DNA from 4 places in the Shinella sp. HZN7 genome. Region 3 is predicted to be linked to each of the others. Evidence: riboswitches for the same ligand, from Rfam matches in the RefSeq annotation. Region 3 holds a riboswitch; each other region holds the start of a gene.
The links. A riboswitch is a leader RNA that binds a small molecule or an ion and turns the genes downstream of it on or off. The one in region 3 is predicted to bind cobalamin.

Region 1 (5,792 bases), 460 kb from region 3:
TTCGGTGCGAGGAGTGACGGAAATCCGCCCGGGATCGCCGGGCGCTTGCGCCTTCGCGCGATCCGAAAGGGTGGGATATATGGGTTCTGGACCTCTCGCACGCTCCGTTCTGGTGCGGCTCGGCATTGCCGGCATCGTCGGGTTGTCGCTCGCCGGCCAGCCGGCGGTCGCCTTTGCCCAGGCTGCGACCGGCAAGGAGGCCGGCAGCGCCGGCAAACGCTGGGAAGAGGAGTTCTCGCTCTGGCAGAAGGTCTCGGCCGGCAGCGATGTCGCGCAATATGAAGGCTATCTGAAGCAATATCCGAACGGTACCTTCGCCTCCATGGCGCGCCTGCGCATCGCCGAACTGCAGGCCGCCGCCAAGGCGAAGCCGGCGACGGGCGCCTCCGAGCAGGCCGAGGCGGATGCCAAGGCCAAGGCCGACGCGGCGGCGGCCGCCGAAAAGGCGAAGGCTGAGGAACAGGCTGCCGCGGAAAAGGCCAAGGCCGAAGAAGAGGCCCGCAAGACCGCAGAAGCCGAGAAAGCCAAGGCGGATGCGGAAGCGGCGCGTGTGAAGGCGGAGGAAGAGGCGCGGAAGGTGGCGGACGCCGAGAAGGCGAAGGCCGAGGCGGAAGCCGCGCGCCTGAAGGCCGAAGAGGACGCGCAGAAAGCGGCGGAAGCCGAGAAGGTGAAAGCCGAGGCGGAGGCGGCGCGGCTGAAGGCGGAAGCGGACGCCAAGAAGGCGGAGGAAGCCGCCGCGGCGCGCAAGCTTGCCGAGGAAAAGGCTGCGGCCGAGGAGAAGGCGCGCGCGGAAGCCGCTGCGGCGGAAAAGGCCCGCGCCGAAGAGGCCGCCCGCCTGAAGGCGGAGACGGAAGAGAAGGAAGCGGCCGCCCGCAAGCTTGCCGAGGAGCAGGCCGCCGAGGCCGAGCGGCTGAAGGCGGAGGCCGCTGCCGCTGCCGAGAAGGCCAAGGCGGAGGAAGCCGCCCGCCTGAAGGCCGAGGCCGAGCGCCAGAAGGCCGAAGAGGCCGCCGCCGCGGAAAAGGCGCGTGCGGAGGAGGAAGCCGCTGCCCGGCGCGAGGCCGAGACCCGGCGCGTAGAAGCGGAAAAGGCTGCCGCGGCCGAGAAGGCGCGGATCGAGGAGGAGGCCGCCGCTGCCCGCAAGCTTGCAGAGGAAAAGGCCGCCGAGGTGGAACGGCTGAAGGCGGAAGCCGCCAAGGCCGCTGCCGACGCCGAGGCCAAGGCTGCCGAGGCGGCCCGCCTTGCCGAGGAAGCCGAAAAACGCGCCGAGGAAGCGGCCGCCGCCGAACGGGCCGCGCAGGCGAACGACACCGCGGCCCGCGAAAACGAAGCGCAGGACGCGGACACGAAGAACCGCGGCCTTGCCGTAGAACAGGCCGACGATGCGGCGAAACGCGAGGAGGAGACCTTCCAGAAGGCCGTGCTCGACGGTTCGGAAAAGGCCTTCCGCGCCTATCTCGACGCATATCCGGACGGCCGCTTCGTCGCTGATGCGCGCGAGCGCCTTGCGGCGCTGGCAGACACGGCCCGGCAGGCGGCCAAGCCGAAGCAGGAAAGCGAAACGGCCACCGTCGAGACCGAGCGCAAGGCCGAGCAGCCGGTCGTCGATCGCCGCGAGGCCTATATGGATCGATCGACCCGCGTGCAGGCGCAGCGCTGGCTGAGCATGCTCGGCTTCAACACCTATGGCGTCGACGGCGTCTTCGGCTCGCGCACCCGCGCCGCGATCGCCGCCTGGCAGGGCTCGTCCGGTTACCGCGCCGACGGTTACCTCTCCCGCCAGCAGTACCGCGCCCTCCGGCAGGCGGCGCAATATGCCGAGGCCCGGCAGAATCGCCAGCGCCGCTACCAGCAGGACTATGACGTGCTCGAAGGCCCGGTCGACGGCTATTACGAGCGCTACTACCGCGACGACGGCTATTACAATGGCGGCGGTGGCGTGGTGATCATCCCCGGCTATTGAGATCGCGACGGCCGGACGGCGGTTTCAGCACAGGTGATGACGCTGCCGGTCGATTGACTTCGCAGGGGCGGAAGCATAATCATCCGGAATATTGGATGGTTCCCGGATCCGGAAACGGATCGGGGAGTAAATGGGAATGTGACGCGGCGGACCCAATCAGGGCGCTGCAATCACGGCCGACCCCGCGACTGTAGAGTGGCGAGGGACGCCCATCCGGACGGGAGGATCTGCGCGGAAAGGGGCAATGGTGCCTTCGCCCCGCGTCTTGACGACCAGCCGGAAAAGCCACTGGGTGGCATCGCGATCAGCAGAGGTTGGACGCCTCTTTCTCTACGAATCGTCCGCCTTTTCGCGATGCCGGAGCCTGGGAAGGCGAGGGTGCCCCGCAGGCGTTTTGGACGCCGGACGCTGCGAGCCAGGAGACCTGCCAGCCAATGTAAGGGCATTTCGTCCGACCTGGGGAGGTTTCCCCGCTGCCTGCACGGAGGTTGTCATGGCTGTTTCGACTACGTCTTCTGTTACCCTTTCCGCAAACGATCGTCTCGTCGCCGGTGTCCTCGCTCTCCTGCTCGGCGCCTTCCTGGTCTTCGGTGCCGGCCTTGCGAATTCCGCCGTGCTGCACGACACGGCCCACGATACGCGTCACTCCTACGGCTTTCCCTGCCACTAAGGAGTTCTTGACATGATCGTTCGTTATCTCCTGGCCGCCCTGGTGGCCGGGCTGTTCTCCGGCGTGCTGATGACGGCCGCCCAGGAGGCCCGTGTCGTTCCGCTCATCCTGCATGCCGAGGAGTTCGAGGGCGGCGACGAAGCCGCGCCCGCCGCGGAAGGCACGACGCCCGGCACGGAAGGCGCCGCCCAGACGCAGGACCATTCTTCGCTCGGCGCGGTCATCCTGGACGTCGCCTCGGCGCTCTCGCCGGTCTCCGTCGCCTATGCCCACGAGGGCGAGGACCACGAGGAGGGCGGCATCATGTTCGGCATGAGCCGGTTCTCCGGCACGCTGCTCGCCAACCTCGTCACGGGCGCCGGCTTCGGCCTGCTGCTCGCCGGCCTCAGCCTCGTTTCCGGCCATCCGATCACGGTGGCGAACGGCGCGCTCTGGGGCGCGGCGGGGTGGCTTGCCGTGCACATGCTGCCGGCCATCGGCCTGCCGCCGGAGCTTCCGGGCTTCCCCGCCGCCGATCTCGGCGACCGCCAGGTCTGGTGGATCGCGACCGTCATCCTGTCGGCGGCCGGCCTCTACCTGCTGTTCCTCAAGCAGAACATCGTCGCCAAGGTCATCGGCATCGTGCTGATCGCGGCGCCGCAGGTCTATGGCGCGCCGCAGCCGGGCGACATCTCCAGCAACGTTCCGGCCGTGCTCGGCGCGGAATTCGCCGTCGCCGCCCTGGCCACGACCCTGTTCTTCTGGATCGTGCTCGGCCTCTCGCTCGGCTTTGCCAACGAGAAGATCGCCAAGGCTGCCTGACATGACATCGACATCGCCCGGAGCCGTCCTGGTTCTGGGCGGTGCGCGTTCCGGAAAATCCGCTTTTGCCGAGAGGCTGGTCGCTAAGACCGGCCTCTCGCGTCATTATATCGCCACCGGCCGCGCCTTCGACGACGAGATGCGCGCGCGCATCGCAAGGCACCGGGAGGATCGCGGCGATGGCTGGCAGACGCATGAGGAGCCGCTGGCGCTCGCCGCGCGCATAAGGGACGTGGCGCGGGCCGACAGGGCCGTGCTCGTCGACTGCCTGACGCTGTGGGTGACGAACCTGATGCTGGAAGAGCGGGACATCGCCGCCGAATCCTCCGGCCTCCTGGAGGCCATCCGGCAGGCGCCCGGCCGCATCGTCCTCGTCTCCAACGAGGTCGGCCTCGGCATCGTGCCTGACAATCGCATGGCGCGCGAATTCCGCGACCATGCCGGGCGGCTGCACCAGCAGGTCGCCGCCCTCGTGCCTGAAGTCTATTTTGTCGCGGCCGGACTGCCGCTGAAAATGAAGGGTTGAGCCATGCTGCAACAGAAGATCCCCGCCACCGTCATCACCGGCTTCCTCGGCGCGGGCAAGACGACGATGATCCGCAACCTCCTGCAGAATGCGGGGGGGAAACGCATCGCGCTCATCATCAACGAGTTCGGCGATCTCGGCGTCGACGGCGACGTGCTGAAGGGCTGCGGCGCGGAGGCCTGCAGCGAGGACGATATCATCGAGCTCACCAACGGCTGCATCTGCTGCACCGTCGCCGACGACTTCATCCCCACCATGACGAAGCTCCTGGAGCGGGAGAACCGGCCGGACCACATCGTCATCGAGACCTCGGGCCTTGCCCTGCCGCAGCCGCTCGTCGCCGCCTTCAACTGGCCGGAGATCAAGACGCAGGTGACGGTCGACGGCGTCATCACCGTGGTCGACAGCGCCGCCGTCGCCGCCGGCCGCTTTGCCGACGATCACGACAAGGTGGATGCGCTGCGCGTTGAAGACGAAAACCTCGACCATGAAAGCCCGCTGGAAGAACTGTTCGAGGACCAGCTCACCGCCGCCGACCTCATCGTGCTCAACAAGACCGACCTGATCGATGCCGACGGCCTGAAGTCGGTGCGTGACGAGGTCGCCTCCCGCACCGCCCGCAAGCCCTCGATGATCGAGGCGAAGAACGGCGAGGTCGCCGCCGCCGTGCTGCTCGGCCTCGGCGTCGGCACGGAGGACGACATCGCCAACCGCAAGTCGCACCACGAACTGGAGCACGAGAACGGCGAGGAGCACGACCACGACGAATTCGACAGCTTCGTCGTCGAGCTGCCCGCCATCGCCGAGCCGGCCGCCTTCATCGAGCGCCTCAAGGGCGTGATCGCCGAACATGACGTGCTGCGCGTCAAGGGCTTCGCCGACGTGCCCGGCAAGCCGCTGCGCCTGCTCGTCCAGGCCGTCGGCAGCCGCATCGACCACTATTTCGAGCGCGCCTGGGCCCCCGGCGAGACCCGCGGCACCCGCCTCGTCGTCATCGGCCTGCACGACATGGACGAGGCCGCCGTGCGCGCGGCCATCGCCGCGGCGGTGTGAGTTTCGGCATGAGCATGCGGCGGTTCCCTTCCTCGGCGTTTCAGGTACGGTTTGGCCTTTTTGGGCGTGCCGTGCCGGTGGATCCTCGGGTCAAGCCCGAGGATGACGGAGGGGAGGAGAGGCCGCAGAGCCTGTCGATCGGTGCGGCAGGGACAACCGCGGCTGTTGTCCGCCGCCCCGTCCTTCTGTCGTCATCCTCGGGCTTGACCCGAGGATCCACCCTCCCGGCACGCCGGCAAAGGGGAGGCGCCGCATGCACCTCCTCCTAGCGCAGAAGGGCACCATCGCCGACGGCAGCGAGGCGATCGACCTTGGCCAGACGCCGGGCGACATCCTCTTTCTTTCCGCCGCCGACACGGAGCTCGCCTCCATCGCCGCCGCCCATCGCGCGCGCGACACGCAAACGCGGCTGCGGCTCGCCAGCCTCGCCACGCTCTCCCATCCGATGTCGGTGGACACCTATATCGAGCGCACCGCCCGCCACGCCAAACTCATCGTCATCCGCGCCCTCGGCGGCGCCAGCTATTTCCGCTACGTGCTGGAAGCGCTGCTGGCGACCGCCGTTGCCAACGGCATCAGGCTCGTGGCGCTGCCCGGCGACGACCGGCCGGACGAGGGCCTCGCGCCCTTCAACCGCATCGACGACACCGACCGCCAGACCCTCTGGGCCTATCTCAACGAGGGTGGCGCCGACAATGCGGACCGCTTCCTCGCCTATGCCGACGCCCTGGTCTTCGGCGGCGACAGGCCGGAACCGGCCACGCCGCTGGAAAAGGCCGGCA
Region 2 (5,792 bases), on a different replicon from region 3:
CAATGGCATCATCGGTGCGCGACCAGGGCGTCAGGGCGCCGAGATGGGGCGTGCGGCCGAGCTCGACCGCCTGGCGCGCGGTGATGCGCTCGGTGGTCTCGGCCTGCTGCTCCACGAAGGCGATGCGGCGGGCGATCGCCTGCCGGCCATGGGCGGAGAGCGGCCTGCCGTCGAGCGTCACCACGCCGGCCTGCGGCCTGCGGATGCCGGCCATCAGCGCCATCAGGCTGGTCTTGCCGGAGCCGTTCGGGCCGATGATGCCCAGAAATTCGCCGGGGCGCACGTCGAGCGAGACGTCCGACAGGATGGTCGTGCCGCCGGCCGACCAGGAGAGGCCTTTTGCCGAAAGGGTCACAGGGCCGACCTCCGTTGGCTGAGGATGAGCGCGAAGGCCGGGGCGCCGAACAGCGCCGTGATGACGCCGATGGGCAGCACCTGGCCGGGAATGATGACGCGCGACAGCACGTCCGCGGCGATCATGAAGACCGCGCCGATCAGCGCCGAGGCCGGCAGCAGCAGCCCGTGCCGGACGCCGACGACCATGCGCGCGGCATGGGGAATGACGAGCCCGACGAAGCCGATCGACCCCACGATGGAGACCATCACGGCCGTCATCAGCGCCGAGACGGCGATCAGCACGACATAGACCCGCCGCACCGGAATGCCGAGCGAGGCCGCCGATTCCGTGCCGAAGGTGAAGGCATCGAGCGCGCGGGCATGCCAGAGGCAGACGACAAGGCCGAGAAGCGCGACCGGCAGCGCCAGCCAGACATCCGGCCAGCGCACGCCCGAGAGGTTGCCGAGCAGCCAGAACATGATGCCGCGCGCCTGCTCGGCATTGGCCGCCTTCGTCACGATGAAGGAGGTCAGCGCGTTGAAGAGCTGCGAGCCGGCGACACCCGCAAGGATGATCGCCCCCGTGCCGCGGCCCGCGCGCACCGCAAGCGCGCTGACGAGGCCGAAGGCGACGAGCGCCCCGAGAAAGGCGCCGATCGGCAGCGTCAGGATGCCGGCGCCGATGCCGAGGATCGCCACGGCCACCGCCCCGGTGGAGGCGCCGGCGGAAATGCCGAGAATGTAGGGATCGGCGAGCGCATTGCGCAGCAGCGACTGCAGGATCACGCCGCAGAGCGCGAGCGCCGAACCGCAGCAGGCGGCAACCACGGCCCGGCTCAGCCTATAGTTCCAGATGATGCCTTCGTCGATCGGTTCGATGGCGTGCCCCGCCTGCCAGAGACGGTTCGCCACGGTCTTCGCCACGACATCGAGCGGAATGGCGGTCTCGCCCACCGCCGCGCCCATACCGAGCGCGGCGACGAGCAGCACGAGCGCCGCGAAGGCGGCGCCCGTGCGCAGCAGGATGGGGCGATCCGCCGTCACTTTGCGAGGCCGGCTTTCTCGATGGCGTCGGCAAGCACCTCGATGCCCTCGATCGTGCGGATCGTCGGGTTCATCGCCTGGGCGTCCATGTCGACGACATGGCCGTTCTTCACGGCCGGCATCAGGCTCGCGACGGGATCGGTCTTGAGGAACTCGTGCTTGACCGCGACGTCATCGGCGGGGAAGCGGCGGCGCTCCATCTTGCCGGCGACGATGATCGTCGGGTCGGCCTTGGCGACGGTTTCCCAGCCGACCGTCGGCCATTCCTCGTCGCTCTCGATGACGTTCCGGATGCCGAGCGCCGACATGATGTAGCCCGGCGCGCCGTTGCGGCCGGCGACATAGGGGTCGATGTCGAGTTCGGCGCTGGAGAACCAGAAGACGGCAGAGAGCTTGCCATCCGCCGAGGCGATCTTCCTGCGGGCCGCCTCTTCGCGCGCCTTCAGGTCGGCGATGACCTTCCCGCCCTGGTCCTGCACATCAAAGATCTGCGCCAGCTCACTGATTTCCTTGTAGATCAGGTCCATGGTGAAGACCGTATTGCGCACGCCGTCGCCGCCACCGGAATTGTCCTTGCCGATGCAATCGGCAGGCGAGGTATAGACCGGGATGTTCAGCTCCTCGAACTGCTCGGGCGTCGCGACGATGCCCTCGGGGCCGACATGCCACTGGAACTGCGCCGTCACGAGATCCGGCTTCCTGGCGACGACGCTCTCGAAGCTCGGATCGTTGTCGGCAAGGCGCTCGACCTTGGCGTTGACGTCCTCGTAGCCCGACAGCACCGGGCCGATCCAGACCGCCGTGCCGACCATGCGCTCGCCGACGCCGAGGAGATAGAGGATTTCGGTCGAGCTCTGGCCCAGCGAAACGGCGCGCTCCGGTGCCTTTTCGAAGGTGACCTTGCGGCCGCAGTTTTCCAGCGTCAGCGGATACTGGGTCGCGGCCGCCTGGGCCGTGCCCGACGACAGGACGAGCACGGCGGCGCCGGCCAGGGCGAAAACGAGGGATGCGGCACGCGCGGCCGCAGGCAGAATGGTCATGGGTTTCTCCCGGATGAATGAAAGCGTGCGGGCTCAGCCGGTAAGCCGATGGAGGCGAACCGATTGCGGTCGGGAGAAAACGAGTGGAGTCCTGCCGTCTCCGGCAGCCAGGGTCGTCATGGCGTCTCCTGTTCCGGGCATCCCCGCCCGTGACTTGGATTGTTGCTCTGACGGCAGGTCTCCTGGCTCACGGATATCTGCTGCCTGTCTGCCTTCCCGCGGAAAACCGCAGTGGCATGACGCAAAACGCGTCCCAAGGACAGGCGGCAATCCGCCTACAGTTGCGGGGGCAGCCACGGAATGGGTCCCTGTTGGGTCGTCCGCACCGTGTTCCCTATTAATCCCCTGGGAGTCATCCTTCGGGGAACCGTCGATCCATCCTTAGTCCGCCGCGCTTGGCAGCGTCAAGGCGCTCAGCTCTCGAAATCCCCGAAGATGTCCTGGAGGCGGGTCAGCGTATCGACGCGCTCGCTGACCGCCTCGCCCATGACGACGATGATGTTGCTGAGCATGAGGTCCATGACGGCGGTCATGGTGGCCGCGCCGTCCCAGAGCGGCCCGTGCGAGCCCGGCACGATAAGGCAGATGTCGGAGACCTCAGGTCCCCACGGGCAGAACTCGTCGGTGAGCAGCACGACCTTCACGCCGGCCCGCCGCGCCTCCAGCGCAAGCGGCCGCGCCTTGGCGGCAAAGCGGCGCACGTCATGCAGGAAGAGCAGCCGTCCCTCGACGGAGCCGTCGAGAAGTTCCGAATAGGTGCCGTTGAGGCCATCGACGAACTGCACGCGCGGCCGCGTATAGGAAAGCTGGCTGGCGAAATACTGGGCGATGCCGCGCACGTTCTGATAGGCGGCGACATAGACTTCCGTTGCGCCGATCAGCGCGTCGATCGTCTGCTGCCATTCGGGCGCGCTGGTGATGGCGTAGATCTGGCCGAGATTGTCGATCTGCTGCTGGATGAGGCCGGCAAGAAGCTTTCCCTCCTTGCGGTCCTGCTCCAGCGAGGCGACCGGCCCCTTGACCTCCCAGGCCGGATTGGAGCCGCCGCGGCGCAGTTCGCTCTTCAGTTCGTCGAGCCCGTCGAACCCCATGCGGCGGAGATACCGGCCGATGGTCATGGGCGAGACCTGGAGGCGCTGGGCGATGGAGCGCGCCGTCTCGAAGGGCAGTTCGGCGATGTTGCGCTCGATATAGTGGGCGATCAGCCTGTCGGATTTGGAGCGCCGGAGGTCGTCGGACTGAACGAGCTTCAGAATGCGTTTCGACACGTCGCCCTCTCCCCAAAGTCCCGCCCGCCAGAAAGACGGGCGGGGATCCGGCGCGCTCACTGCGCCGTCTTGATGCGCGTCCAGACGCGATCGAGCTGGCGCAGTGCCGGGCCCAGGTCCTCGAAGATCTGGAGCCGCGCCATGGTCTCGGCCGGCGGATTGATCTCCTTGCTATTCTTGATCTTTTCCGGGGTCAATTCCCGCGCCGGCACGTTGGCCGTGCCGTTGGTCTGCTGCGCGACGTTGAGCGCGGCGATTTCCGGGCGGGTGTAGAATTGCAGGAATTTGATGGCGTTCTCCTTGTTGGGAGCCGTCTTCAAGACGCAGACGTCCTCCTGGTACATGGTCGCCCCCTCCTCGGGGATCACATAGCCAAGGTCCTTCTCGTCGCCGAAGACGTCGACCATCGCGCCGACGAAGAAATGGCCGGCTGCGACATCGCCGGATTGCACCATCGGCCGCGTGTCATAGGTGAAGGCCGCGACATGGGGCTTCATGGCGATGATCGTCTCGGCCGCCTGCTGCAACTCCGCCGGGTCGGTGGAGTTGATCTTGTGGCCGTTCAGCATGAGGCCGACCGCCAGCACCTCGCGCATGTCGTCGAGCAGGGTGAATTTCAGCCCCTTGGCCTCCACCGTCTCGATCAGGTCCTTCCAGCCGGTAACGTCCTTGCCGAGGATCGTGCGGTTGTAGAAGATGCCGACCGAGCCCCAGGCATAGGGCAGGCAATATTCGCCCTTCGGGTCGCTTTTCGCGCGCAGGAAGGCAGGATCGATGTTCTTGAAGCCCTCGAACGTGTTGATGTCGGTCTTTTCCAGAAGGTCGAGTTTGGCCATGATGTCGTGCATGTGCACGGAGGGGAAGACGATGTCGTAGCCTGTCGCGCCGCCCTGGATCTTCGCCAGCATTTCCTCGTTGGAGGAATAGGTCGAGAGGTTGACCTTGATCTGGGTCTCCTCCTCGAATTTCTTCAGAACCTCCGGATTGATGTATTCGCCCCAGTTGTAGATGTTGAGTTCGGCGGCGCTCGCCATGCCTGCCGTCGCCACGAGGGCGGCGAGCGAGAAGGCGGTGCGGCGCGTCCATGCCCCAAGGCCGGATGCGCCGGCGCGATAAGACTTCGTCATCGAATGATCTCCTCTGATGGTTTGGCCCGTCGTGGCCCCGGTGCTTTCCTTTGCACCGGATGTTCCCGTCCCGGCTTCTTTCGGCCGTTGACTTGGATGGCCAAATGGTATCCAACTATCGAAATCGCACAAGCGTTATTTTAATAACATTTTGGGGAACGACGATGCGAGATTCGATAGTCCGCCTGGAGAAGGCGGCGAAAGCCTTCGGCACGCCCGAAGGACAGACGGTGACGGCGCTCGACGCGATCGACCTTACCGTGCGCCGCAACGAATTCCTGACGCTGCTGGGCCCGTCCGGCTGCGGCAAGACCACCCTGCTCCAGGCGATCAGCGGCTTCGTGGAGCTCGATTCCGGCCGCATCCTGATCGACGGCGAGGACATCACGGACCGCCCGCCCTATCGCCGCCCGGTCAACACGGTGTTCCAGAACTACGCCCTCTTCCCGCATATGACGGTGGGGGAAAACACCGGCTATGCGCTGGAAGTGGCGGGCGTCGCGCGGCCGGAGCGGGCAAGGCGCGTCGCAGACGCGCTGCGCATGGTCGGCCTGGAAGGCATGGAGGGCCGCAAGCCGCGCCAGCTTTCCGGCGGCCAGCAGCAGCGCGTGGCGCTCGCCCGCGCCATCATCGCCCGTCCGAAACTGCTGCTGCTCGACGAACCGCTCTCCGCCCTCGACAAGAACCTGCGCCAGGCCATGCAGATCGAGCTGAAGACGCTCCAGCACGAGCTCGGCATCTCCTTCATCTTCGTCACGCATGACCAGCAGGAGGCGCTGACCATGTCGGACCGGGTGGCGGTCCTTTCGGGCGGCCGCATCCAGCAGCTCGATACGCCCCGCGCCATCTACGACCAGCCGAAGAACAGTTTCGTCGCCACTTTCGTCGGCGCGAGCAATCTCTTCGAGGGCCGGGCGGAGGGCGCGCGGCTCGTCACCGGCGACGGCCTTTCCATCGCCCATTCGACGGCCGGCACG
Region 3 (5,792 bases):
CCGTTCGCGCGGTCTTGGGGATCGGCCCGTTTTCCGGCAGCGTGATCTCCGCCTGCTCGTCGCCGAGCGTGGCGAGCGGCTGCTGGCCGGTCGATCCGACCGGCGGCATGTCCTCGACCGGCAGGCGGCCGGACTGGTCGGCCGCCTGTGCGGCGCCGGTCGTGGCATAGAGGCTGTTGACGGCGGCATTGGCGCCCACGGTCTGCGTCGCATAGGCATTGCCGGTCGCGACCGCCTCGCTGCCATTGCCGTAGATGCTGGCCCTGCCGGCATTCAGCGTCGTCGGCTGCAGGACGAGGCCCGCCCGCTCGGCGGCGGCATCGCCCGCGACCTGCTGGTCCGCCGCAACCGCCGCGGCGACATCGACAGGGGCGTCCCCGGTCGTCCGGCCGGCAGCGCCCGCGCTCACCACGGGCGTGGTGGTCTCGTCCGTGCTGCCTTCGGCAACCGTGTCTTCGCTTTCCTGCGCGCCCATGCTGTCCGCGCGCATATCCGTGGAGACTGCGGAAACGCAGCCCGAGAGCGTGGCGACCGAAACGGCCAGCAGCAATCCATACCGCAGCGCCTTCAGGCCTGGCCACTTTCCCTGCATGTCCTGCAAAGGCTTTCCCCCGCTTTCGACGTTCGTGCCCTCGGTCTTGCCGCCGATGGGGCCGTTTCTTCAAACAGTCGCAACCGCAATCGAGAAAAGCCACAGGCCAGGTTGCGGTTGCTGCGATGTTAACGTTTCGGCCGGTGGTGTAAAGGCCGAAGCGCGTAAAGCCGTGAAACGCAGAACGGGAAGCTGTCCGGCCCGAATCGGCCAAAGCACCCCTCTCGCTGGCGATCGACCGGATGGGCAAGAGATTTCCGGTCAAATACGGCGGAACGATGATCGTTGCACGGATGATAGGGCGCAAGCTTTGCCCGGAGCTTGCGTCCGGCTCTCGCCTACCAGGCGCCGGTATTGCCCATGGAGGCCCAGGGCTCGGCCGGCGGCAGGCTTTCGCCCTTCTGCAGGATCTCGATGGAAATGCCGTCCGGCGAGCGCACGAAGGCCATGTGGCCGTCGCGCGGCGGGCGGTTGATGGTGACGCCGTTGTCCATCAGCTTCTGGCAGGTCGCATAGATGTCGTCGACCTCGTAGGCGAGGTGGCCGAAATTGCGCCCGCCGGTATAATCCTCGCTGTCCCAGTTGTAGGTGAGCTCGAGGCAGGGCGCGGCGTTCGCCCGCGCGGCCTCGATATCCTCGGGCGCGGCGAGGAAGATCAGCGTGAAGCGGCCCTTTTCGTTCTCGTAGCGGCGCACTTCCTTGAGGCCGAACAGCGTCGAATAGAAGTGCAGGGACGTGTCGACGTCTTTGACGCGGACCATCGTGTGGAGATAACGCATTGGAATATCCTCTGAATGTGGAATCGTCCGAAAGAGTAGGGTTTTGTCAGCCTCAGGCAAGCCTTGCAGCCTACCAATGGGGCCGGCAAAACTTTCAAAGGGGCTTGCGCATTCGCATCGGGACAATGTTATTCTGGTTATCAAGAATCAGTTAACCGTAACTCATGTGACGCGTAAACGAGGGGCTGGCAGGTCATGGCGGATAGGGTGTCTTCAAAGGAAATCACGGGCCGTGATGACCAGAGCAATGACGCCGTCGATCTGATCGAGATCACCGGGGTCATCAAGTGGTTCGACGTTGCCAAGGGGTTCGGCTTCATCGTGCCCGACAATGGCATGCAGGACGTGCTGCTGCACGTCACGTGCCTGCGCCGCGACGGCTACCAGACGGTCCTGGAGGGCACGCGCGTCGTCGCGCTGATCCAGAAGCGCGACCGCGGCTACCAGGCCTTCCGCATCCTTTCCATGGACCAGACGACGGCCGTGCATCCCTCGCAGATGCCGCCGGTCAAGACCCATGTGCAGGTCACCCCGTCGAGCGGGCTGGAGCGCGTGCTGGTCAAGTGGTTCAACCGCACCAAGGGCTTCGGCTTCCTGACGCGCGGCGAGGGCACGGAGGACATCTTCATCCATATGGAGACGCTGCGCCGCTTCGGCCTGACGGAGCTGCGCCCCGGCCAGGTCGTTCTCGTGCGCTTCGGCGACGGCGAGAAGGGCCTGATGGCGGCGGAGATCCATCCGGACATGCCGGTTCCCGGCAACAGGGCCCACTAATGGGCCTTTTCGCGCGGGCGGCCGGTTTCGCGCGCCTCGCAAGCGCCGCCCTGGCGCTTTTCTTCTGTTTTTCCCTTTCGGTCCTTGCGGCGGAGACGTTCGACACGCAGCCGCTGACGATCGTCACGAAGGACGGCAAGCGCCACGCCTTCACGGTGGAGCTCGCCATCACGCCACGCCAGCGCGAGCAGGGGCTGATGCACCGCCGCGAGATGGCGCCGGACCACGGCATGCTCTTCGCCTTCGGCGAGACGCGGCAGGTTTTCATGTGGATGAAGAACACCTATCTGCCGCTCGACATGCTGTTCATCGCCAGGGACGGCAAGGTGCGCGCGATCAAGGAGAACGCCGAGCCGCATTCCGAATCGATCATCGATTCGCAGGGGCCGATCGACTACGTGCTGGAACTGAACGGCGGCACCGTCCGGCGTCTCGGCATCGGCGCGGGCAACCGCGTCGAGAACGCGCTGATGGATTCCCTGCGCAAGGCGCAGTAGCCCGCCATTTCCAGCGACAAGCGCTTGAAGACGCCCATTTCCTGTTGCGGCAGAGGGCGGATGCGTGTATCTCCCCATCGCCGGGACGGACGGAGTGTAGCGCAGTCTGGTAGCGCATCTGGTTTGGGACCAGAGGGTCGGGAGTTCGAATCTCTCCACTCCGACCACGTCCGACGGGCTGAAAAGCCCGGGTTCCGGCAGGTTCTGCCCAATTTTCTGTTGCGAACGGGCGCCGGCCGATGACCGCCAGCGACAACTCCCCCTTGAACTGCGGCGAACGCGAATTCGTCCCATGGCGATTGCGAAAGCGCTTCGCCCTTCCTCGACACCAGGACTGGATCTCGCTCGGCGCTGACCGGGCGTGGCGCAAGCGCGGTTTCTCGAATGCCGAGCGCAGAGATCAGAAAAATAAAGATATAAACATTTCTTTATGTCTATTGACATTCCCGTCGCGATGACGAGAACTGTCCTCGTCGTGGTTCCCTGGGGCGGTTTTGGCTGCTTCAGGGCTAAGAGGGAATCCGGTGCGCCGATCATTCGGCAAGGCCGGGGCTGCCCCCGCAACTGTGAGCGGCGAGCCGCTGTCCACCCATGTCACTGAGGCGAAAGCCTTGGGAAGACGGACAGCGGCGACGACCCGTGAGCCAGGAGACCTGCCAAGACGAAACAACGTCCACGGGCGGGGTGTCCCGGTGGTTGCTGCGGCCCGCCTCGCGCGGGTGCCTGCATGCGTCCGCTTACCCATGCCCCCAGAAACCAATGGGGTATGACAATGTCCAACAGAACTCTCCCGGTCGCCTCCCTCGGCTTCCCGCGCATCGGTCGCCATCGCGAATTGAAATTCGCGCTCGAAGGTTACTGGTCCGGCAGGATCGCCGAAGGCGACCTCCTCGAAACGGCAAAGACGCTGCGCGCCGAGAACTGGGCGCTCCAGCGCGACAACGGGATCACGCAGATCCCGTCGAACGACTTCTCCTTCTACGACCATGTGCTGGATACCGCCGTCATGGTCGGCGCGATCCCCGCCGTCTATGGCTGGACGGGCGGCGAGGTGCCGCTCTCCCTCTATTTCGCGATGGCCCGCGGCAGCGAGGGCGACGGTCCCGTCGGTTGCGGCCATGCCCATCGCGGCCATGGCGTTCCGGCGCTCGAAATGACCAAGTGGTTCGACACGAACTATCACTACATGGTTCCTGACATTGTCGAGGACCAGGTCTTCACGCTCACCTCGCAGAAACCCGTCGACCATTTCCTGGAAGCGAAGGCACTCGGCATCCATACGCGTCCGGTCGTGCTCGGCCCGGTCACCTTCCTCAAGCTTGCCAAGGCCCGGCCGGCGACGTTCAAGCCGCTCGACCTTCTCGCAAGTCTGCTCCCCGTCTACGAGGAACTGTTCCGCAGGCTCGCTGCGGCCGGTGCGGACTGGGTGCAGGTCGACGAGCCGATCCTCGCGCTCGACCTTACCGAAGGCGAACGCCACGCCTTCAAGCTTGCCTATGACCGCCTTGCCAAGGCTGCGCCCGGCCTGAAGGTGATGCTGACGACATATTTCGGTGCGCTGGCCGACAATCTCGAAGCGGCCGCCGCGCTTCCGGTGGCCGGCCTTCACATCGATCTCGCGCGCGCCCCGGAACAGCTCGACGCGGTCGCAAGGACGGTGCGGGCCGATCAGGTCCTGTCGCTCGGCGTCATCGACGGGCGCAACATCTGGCGTGCCGATCTTGCCGCCATTCTCGATCGGCTGGCGCCGGTCGTCGCCGCACGCGGGGCCGATGCCGTCGCGGTCGCGGCTTCCTGCTCGCTGCTGCATGTGCCGATCGACCTGGAGCTTGAAACCGCGCTGGATGCGGACCTCAGGACCTGGCTTGCCTTCGCCACGCAGAAGCTCGGCGAGCTTGCAACGCTCGGCAGGGGACTGGCGCAAGGCAAGGATGCCGTGCGGGAAGCGGTGAACGATGCCGCGCAGGCGATTGCCGCCCGCGCCTCCTCCCCGAAGGTGACGGATCCGCTCGTCCGGGGGCGCGTCGCCGGTATCGACGCGGGCATGAAGACGCGTGCAAGCGCTTTCGAGGACCGCCGCGCGGCGCAGGCGGATGCCATCGCCTTGCCGCTCTTCCCCACGACGACCATCGGTTCGTTCCCGCAGACCAGCGATGTCCGCAAGGCGCGCTCGGCCCATGCCGGGGGCGCGCTGAGCTACAAGGACTACGAGGCCTTCCTGCGCAGGGAAACGGCGGCCGCCATCCGCTGGCAGGAGGAGATCGGCCTCGACGTGCTGGTGCACGGCGAGTTCGAGCGCAACGACATGGTGCAGTATTTCGGCGAGCAGCTTTCCGGCTTCGCCTTCACCCGGCATGCCTGGGTGCAGAGCTACGGCTCGCGCTACGTCCGCCCGCCGATCATCTTCGGCGACGTCTCGCGCCCGAACCCGATGACCGTGCGCTGGTGGCAATATGCGCAGTCGCTCACCCGCAAGCCGGTGAAGGGCATGCTGACCGGGCCGGTGACCATCCTCAACTGGTCCTTCGTGCGGGACGACATACCGCGCAGCGAAACGTGCCGGCAGATCGCGCTTGCCATCCGCGACGAGGTGTCGGACCTCGAAAAGGCCGGCGCGAAGATGATCCAGATCGACGAGGCCGCCCTTCGCGAAGGCCTGCCGCTCCGCCACAAGGACTGGCGGCACTATCTGGACTGGGCGGTCGAAGCCTTCCGCCTGTGCTCCAGCGGCGTGGCGGACGGAACCCAGATCCACACCCATATGTGCTACTCGGAGTTCAACGACATCATCCCGGCCATCGCGGCGATGGATGCCGACGTGATCTCCATCGAGACCTCGCGCTCGAAGATGGAGCTTCTCGATGCGTTCCGGAACTTCCGGTATCCGAACGAGATCGGCCCCGGCGTCTACGACATCCACTCGCCGCGCGTGCCCGGGACCGAGGAGATGACCGGTCTCCTGTCGCTCGCCCGCCAGCGCCTTCAGGATCGCCAGCTCTGGGTCAATCCGGATTGCGGCCTCAAGACCCGCAAGTGGGAGGAGGTGAGGCCGGCGCTCGTCAACATGGTCGAGGCCGCTCGGCGCCTGCGCGATGCCGACGGCCCGCAGGACGCCGCGGTGACGGCGCGATGAGCCGCGCGCTCGAAGAC
Region 4 (5,792 bases), 880 kb from region 3:
ACGAGATGATGGTGCTGGACATCGAAGGCATCGATCCCGACGCCTACATGTCACTGGAGGATGCCCAGGTCTTCGCCGGCCATATCAGGACGCGCACGGGCCGCTACCCGGTGCTCTACACCAACCATTCGACCGCCCGGCACATCGCGCTCAACCGCGACAAGTACCGCATCCTCTCGCGCCTGCCGCTCTGGTACGCCCGCTACAAGCCCGGCATCGAGGGCGCCTTCCCGATGGGCAACTGGGACAATTACGCGCTCTGGCAATTCTCCGCCGGCGTCAACTGCTCGAAGCGGCGCTGCCCCTACCGGGTGAAGGGCGCGCTGACCGATATCGACGTCAACGTGGCACCGATGACGAAGGCGGCGCTCGGCAAGGCCTGGGCCTTCGGCGAACTCCTGCCGGAAAAGCCCTTCGAGCCCGTCGACGAGATGCTCACCGCCTCCATCCCGGCGGGCGGCGCCTTCAAGGCCACGGTGACGGCCGAAGCCGAAGCCGGCACCGGGGCGCAGACGGTCGGCGCCGTCACGCTCGCCTCGGGTGCGGTGGCCTCGTTCCCCGTCGCCGTGACGGCGGAGGTCCGCGCCGGCATCATGGCGAAGGGCACCGCGACCACCACGCTCGGCCGCCGCCTGGTCGAGGTCACGCCGCTGAACTACCAGGATTTCTGAGGTCCCGTTCCTACGCCTCGATCTGCACATCCCCGATGGGCCGCGAGCAGCAGGCGAGGATGTAGCCCTCCTCGATCTCGTCATCGAGGATGCCGCCATTGTGGCGCATGTCCACCTCGCCCGAAACCTTCATGACCCGGCAGGTGCCGCAAAGGCCACCCTCGCAGGCCGCGCCGATGCGCACGCCCGCAGCGCGCGCCGTCTGCAGGATCGTCTGGCCGGGCGGGCATTGGGCGTCCTTGCCGGCCATGGTGAAGGTCACGGTAGAAACGGCGTTGGCATCGATCTCCTGCTCGCCGGCGCCCGCGCGGATGGCGATCGCCTCCGGGGCGGGCGCGGCGGCCGGCTGGAAGCTCTCCTCGTGGTAGCGGTCCATGTTGAAGCCGCAGACTTTCAGCATGTCGCGCACGCCGCGCATGAAGGGCTCCGGGCCGCAGCAGAAGACGGTGCGGTCGCGGAAATCGGGCGCGAGCAGCGAGAGGCGCGCTGCATCGATCCGGCCACGCAGGCCATGCCAGCCGTCGCGCGGATTGTGCCCCTCGACGACGAAGCCGAGCGCAAGGTTCGGCATCTGGGCGGCGAGGCATTCCAGCTCCGCCTTGAACAAGAGGTCCTCGGGCTTGCGGGCACAGGTGATGAAGGCGACGTCGGACTGCGGCGCGCAATCCGACATCCAGCGCGTCATGGACATCATCGGCGTGACGCCGGAACCCGCCGAGATGAAGAGGTACTTTTCGGCGGGATAGCGCACGAGGGAGAAGTCGCCGAGCGGGCCGAAGGCCTTCAGGCGCATGCCGGGGCGCAGGGTGTCGAACATCCAGCGCGTGCCGATCGAGCCCTTCTGCGCCTTCACCGTCACGGAAACGGAGAAGGGCCGCGAGGGCGTCGAGGAGAGCGTATAGGTCCGCATGACGGGTTCGTCTTCCGACACCGGCAGCTCCAGCGTGACGAACTGGCCCGGCAGGTAGCGGAACCAGTTGTCGCGATCGGAGCGGAAGGTGAAGGTCATCACATCCGATGTCTCCACCGTGGCGGCGATGCATTCCAGCATGTGCTGGCGGTCGTTCCACGGATGAAGCTCGTCAAAGTGGCGGAAATGGCTGGCGATCGTCATGTCAGGCCACCCGCGAGAGCGGCTTTTTGGCGCCGTCGAGCCGGTCGATCATGAAATTCGCATACCATTCGACGAACTGCATGACGCCGCCCTCGTCCTCCGGCGAATAGGGGCCGGGCTGGTAGGCCGGGGAGCGGATGCCGAAGGCGTTTTCCTCGACGATGCGGCGGTCCTGGTCGTTGGTCTCGGTCCAGACATGGGTAAGCTCGTCGAGACGGTAATCGACGCCCTCGACGGCATCCTTGTTGACGAGCCACTTGGTCGTGACCTGCGTCAGCTCGGGGCCGAGCGGTAGCACGCGGAAGGTTATGGCGTGGTCGGCGAGCACGTGGTTCCACGTCGTCGGGTAGTGGAACAGCAGGAGCGTGCCGATATGGCTTTCCAGGACATCGTTGGAGAGCGGTCGCTGGACGGCGCGGGCACCGGACATGGTGTAGCTTTCGGCCTCCTGGATGAGCGGCATGCGCGCGGCGCGGAACTGGCCGGTCGGCGACATGCGGAATTCGCTCGGCAGGCCCGCCGCCTCGCATTTTTCCCAGTGCGCGGCGATGACGGGATCGTCCTTGGCACCCTGCACGCCGGTGGCGCTCGGGGCTTCCGGATAGGTGCGGCAGAGTTCGGGATGGTTGGCGGCGCAATGGTAGCACTCGCGGTTGTTCTCCCAGACGAGCTTCCAGTTGCCCTTCTCGACGATCGTGCTTTCGAAGGCGACCTTCGTCTCGCCGAGACGGTGACGGGCGAGATAGGGCTCGACCAGCGCGCGGAAGGCGGAGAAATCCGGCGCCTCGTCGGCGAGGCAGATGAAGATATAGCCGCCGACGGTTTCGCAGTGCACGCGCTTCAGGCCGTGCTGGCTCTTGTCGAAATCCTCGGCCATGTGACGGGCGAAGAGCAGCGAGCCATCCAGTTCGTAGGTCCACTGGTGATAGGGACAGACGAGCTTTGCGGAGGATCCCCGGTGCTGCGTGCAGACGCGCGAGCCGCGGTGGCGGCAGGAATTGTGCAGGGCGCGCACGGTGCCCGTGCGGTCGCGGGTGATGACGACGGGGTAGTCGCCGACCTGCACGGTGAAATAGTTGCCGGCCTTCGGGATCTCGCAGTCATGGCCGATGAACAGCCAGTCGCGATACCAGATCGTCTCCAGGTCCAGCTTGTAATGGTCGGGGTCGATGTAGAAGGCCTGCTCGAGGCTGTGGCCCTCGCGCCGGTTCTTGAGCTTGCGGAGCACGTCGCTGCTGATGTCCATGCCGGATCCTCGATATCAAATTGGGGATGAGGCGCACGGAAGGAGACGGCATCCGGGCGCGGGGGCGCACGGACTGCACGCTTCCCGGCCGCCCGCCGCAGCCAGTCACGATCACACCCAAGGCTGGTTTCCGGGCTCAGGAGCGTCCTTCCGGACCATCGCGGCGCCTTCCCGGACCTTTCCGTCCAGTGGCGTCTCGCCGCGCTTTTCTCCTCCACCGTTGCGGGGGCAGCGCCGGATTTCAACCGGCTTCCCAATTCTCCGCTCTTCGTCAGAACGGCACCTCGAGTGTTCTTATCTAAGCGCAAGATTCAGCAAACGACATGTCAGATAGCGACATGCCATTCCGATTTGACGACAGGAGACAAACGATGCCCGGCGAGATGTTCACGGTTGTTACTGCATATATTTCAATCAATTATGCCAAAATAACAGGCACCAAAGCCACGCCAGGGGCAACCTGGCGGGCGCGCCGACACAATTGTCATATTGCGACCCATCCGAAACATGCGGAAAAAGAGGGAGCGGCCCGGCAAGGAATGTTTAACGCCGTTTCCATAAACTTCACCGCATCGGGGCGTGAGGATGGAGTGCCGGCGCGTGCAGCAAACCAAGTTCCGTTATTACGACGCGGTCGCCTACAAGCGCGCGAACCAGCCGAAACCGGCCGTCCATACCGAGTTCCTGCGCACCGGCCGCATCGACCGGAACACAAGCTGGAGCCCGAGCGAGAAGCGATATCTCAGCTACCATGAGGTGGCCGAGCGCACCGGCCGCAAGCTGGAGAATGCCGGCATTGTCACGCATGACCGCATCAACGGCTTCCATCAGTCGATCCGCTTTCCCAAGCTGATCTTCCACCGTACGCTCGCCCGGACGCCGCATCTCGGTTATTGCCACATCACCGTCGCCAATTCCCGCTTCGCGGAATTCGAGAACGTGCAATGGGCCTTCTACATGGCCAATTTCTTCGCCGAGATCGGCGAGGAGGAACAGTTCTTCGCCGATATCTCGAAGAAGGCGGGGCGCATGTATTTCGCCGTCGCCATCACGCCGGCCGAGGAGGAAGGCCGGCTGCAGATCGACCGCAAGGTGCGCGGCAACGGCGTGCTCTTCCGCACCGACGATCCGAAGCTCGCCATGAAGAACGTGCTCATGCTCGGCGCACGCGACGAGGCGCTGCGCAAGATCATCCGCGCGCTTTAGGCTCCCTCCCCCTCCATCAGGCGGGCCGGTAGATCAGCCATTCCTTGCCGGCAGGCACCTCGTCGCCGCGGCCGTAGACGACGATCTGGTCGCCGCCCGCGCTGCGTGCCTCCGCCAGCGCGCGCTCGCAGGCCGAGGAAAGGTCGAGCGCGCTGTCGGCGCTCTCCGTCATGCACACGCCCGCCGAAAGCGTCAGGTGGCCGAGATTGCGGCCGGTGCGCGGATCGCGCAGCGCCACCGTCTGGAAGGCGGCGCGCAGGAGGTCGATCAGCCGTGTCACCTCGCCCGCATCGGCGGTGTGGAACACGAAGCCGAAGCGCAGGCCGTCGAAGCGCACGGCAAGCTCGCCGGCCGGGAAGGCCTGGCGGATGAGGCCACCATAGAAGGTGACGAGATGGTCCGATAGGGCCTCGATCTGGCCGGGGGAGAAGCGGCGCTCGGCATCCACCTCGGCAATGGCAACGCCGCAGAGCATCGGCAGGGAGGGATTGGCATAGACGCGGGCGAGCGCCTTGTTGAAGGCGCGGCGGTTGCCGAGCTTGGTCGGCGGATCGACGAACTTCATCGCCTCGAACTCCGCCATCTCCTTCTGGATGCCGTCCATGACGGCCGATTGCGCGGCAACCTTCTCCGCCATTTCCGCCGTGTGGGTGACGCGCAGTTCCGTTGCGCGCTGCAGCGCCTCCAGCGAGGAGCCGAGCGCGCCCTCCCCGAGGCTGCCGGCATCGCGGATGACCTGCGAGGCCTCGCCGATCAGGCGGCCGTAATCCGACAGCGAGCTGCGCTCCTGGCTGAGCAGGTCCATGAAATTGGCCATCTCGTTGCTGATGGCGCCGGCCGAGCGCTGCAGCACGCCTGCCTCGTGGTGGTGCGGCAGGTATTTGCGGCCGAGTTCGTCGAGCGCGGCTTGCGTCTTGTATTTGCCGAGCGCGATGAAGTCGCGCACCAGATCGGGATTGCAGCCGGCATAGGCCTCGTAGACCAGCTCGTAATTGCGCGGCAGCCCGTCTATGCCCATCTGCTTCATGGCCGTTGCGACGCGCAAGGCGATGTCGGTCGTCGAGGATTTCTTGTGCGCCATCATTGCGAACCTGCTGCTGGATCTTTCAACCTTCCATAGCAGCCACCGCTTTCGGCCGATCTAATCCGGTCGCTCGCATTTTAGGCAATCGGCGACCCTTGGCTTTTGCCGGAAAAGCCCTGTAAAGGAAGCCCCGACAAGGAAGGGCGACATGGCGGACATCGTGGATACGCGGACGGATGCGGAGGCGGCGCTCGCAAGGGCCTGCGAGGCGCTGGGCCGGGGCGTGCCGGTCGCCATTCCCACCGAGACGGTCTACGGCCTTGCCGCCGACGCCACCAACCCGCTGGCCATCACCCGCATCTACGAGATGAAGGGCCGGCCGCGCTTCAATCCGCTGATCTGCCACATGGCGGACCTTGCCATGGCGGAGGAGCACGCGGTCTTCGATCCGCTGTCGCGCATGATCGCCGAGGCCTTCTGGCCGGGGCCGCTGACGCTCGTGCTGCCGATCCGGCCGGAAAGCGCCATCCA

Region 1: another riboswitch for cobalamin. It lies ahead of shn_RS10480 (CbtB-domain containing protein); the one in region 3 lies ahead of metE (5-methyltetrahydropteroyltriglutamate--homocysteine S-methyltransferase).
Region 2: another riboswitch for cobalamin. It lies ahead of shn_RS24675 (ABC transporter substrate-binding protein); the one in region 3 lies ahead of metE (5-methyltetrahydropteroyltriglutamate--homocysteine S-methyltransferase).
Region 4: another riboswitch for cobalamin. It lies ahead of shn_RS04020 (aromatic ring-hydroxylating dioxygenase subunit alpha); the one in region 3 lies ahead of metE (5-methyltetrahydropteroyltriglutamate--homocysteine S-methyltransferase).

The regions. Positions count from the first base shown of each region.
Region 1 is NZ_CP015736.1:2,167,802-2,173,593, reverse strand. It holds gene shn_RS10485 (peptidoglycan-binding protein) at 80-1,960, shown strand; cobalamin riboswitch at 2,040-2,407, shown strand; gene shn_RS10480 (CbtB-domain containing protein) at 2,454-2,630, shown strand; gene shn_RS10475 (CbtA family protein) at 2,643-3,431, shown strand; gene cobU (bifunctional adenosylcobinamide kinase/adenosylcobinamide-phosphate guanylyltransferase) at 3,433-3,957, shown strand; gene cobW (cobalamin biosynthesis protein CobW) at 3,961-5,010, shown strand; partial or broken gene cobN (cobaltochelatase subunit CobN) at 5,264-5,792, shown strand, end outside.
Region 2 is NZ_CP015737.1:496,081-501,872, reverse strand. It holds gene shn_RS24685 (ABC transporter ATP-binding protein) at 1-355, opposite strand, end outside; gene shn_RS24680 (iron ABC transporter permease) at 352-1,302, opposite strand; gene shn_RS24675 (ABC transporter substrate-binding protein) at 1,377-2,420, opposite strand; cobalamin riboswitch at 2,575-2,807, opposite strand; gene shn_RS24670 (MurR/RpiR family transcriptional regulator) at 2,834-3,688, opposite strand; gene shn_RS24665 (spermidine/putrescine ABC transporter substrate-binding protein) at 3,745-4,815, opposite strand; gene shn_RS24660 (ABC transporter ATP-binding protein) at 4,980-5,792, shown strand, end outside.
Region 3 is NZ_CP015736.1:1,706,242-1,712,033, forward strand. It holds gene shn_RS08275 (YcbK family protein) at 1-592, opposite strand, end outside; gene gloA (lactoylglutathione lyase) at 931-1,371, opposite strand; gene shn_RS08285 (cold-shock protein) at 1,567-2,145, shown strand; gene shn_RS08290 (DUF192 domain-containing protein) at 2,145-2,642, shown strand; tRNA gene shn_RS08295 (tRNA-Pro) at 2,733-2,809, shown strand; cobalamin riboswitch at 3,102-3,318, shown strand; gene metE (5-methyltetrahydropteroyltriglutamate--homocysteine S-methyltransferase) at 3,415-5,775, shown strand; gene shn_RS08305 (acyl-CoA thioesterase) at 5,772-5,792, shown strand, end outside.
Region 4 is NZ_CP015736.1:830,155-835,946, reverse strand. It holds gene shn_RS04030 (glycoside hydrolase family 25 protein) at 1-671, shown strand, start outside; gene shn_RS04025 (hybrid-cluster NAD(P)-dependent oxidoreductase) at 682-1,785, opposite strand; gene shn_RS04020 (aromatic ring-hydroxylating dioxygenase subunit alpha) at 1,787-3,031, opposite strand; cobalamin riboswitch at 3,135-3,333, opposite strand; gene shn_RS04015 (DUF6656 family protein) at 3,632-4,237, shown strand; gene shn_RS04010 (diguanylate cyclase domain-containing protein) at 4,254-5,321, opposite strand; gene shn_RS04005 (L-threonylcarbamoyladenylate synthase) at 5,470-5,792, shown strand, end outside.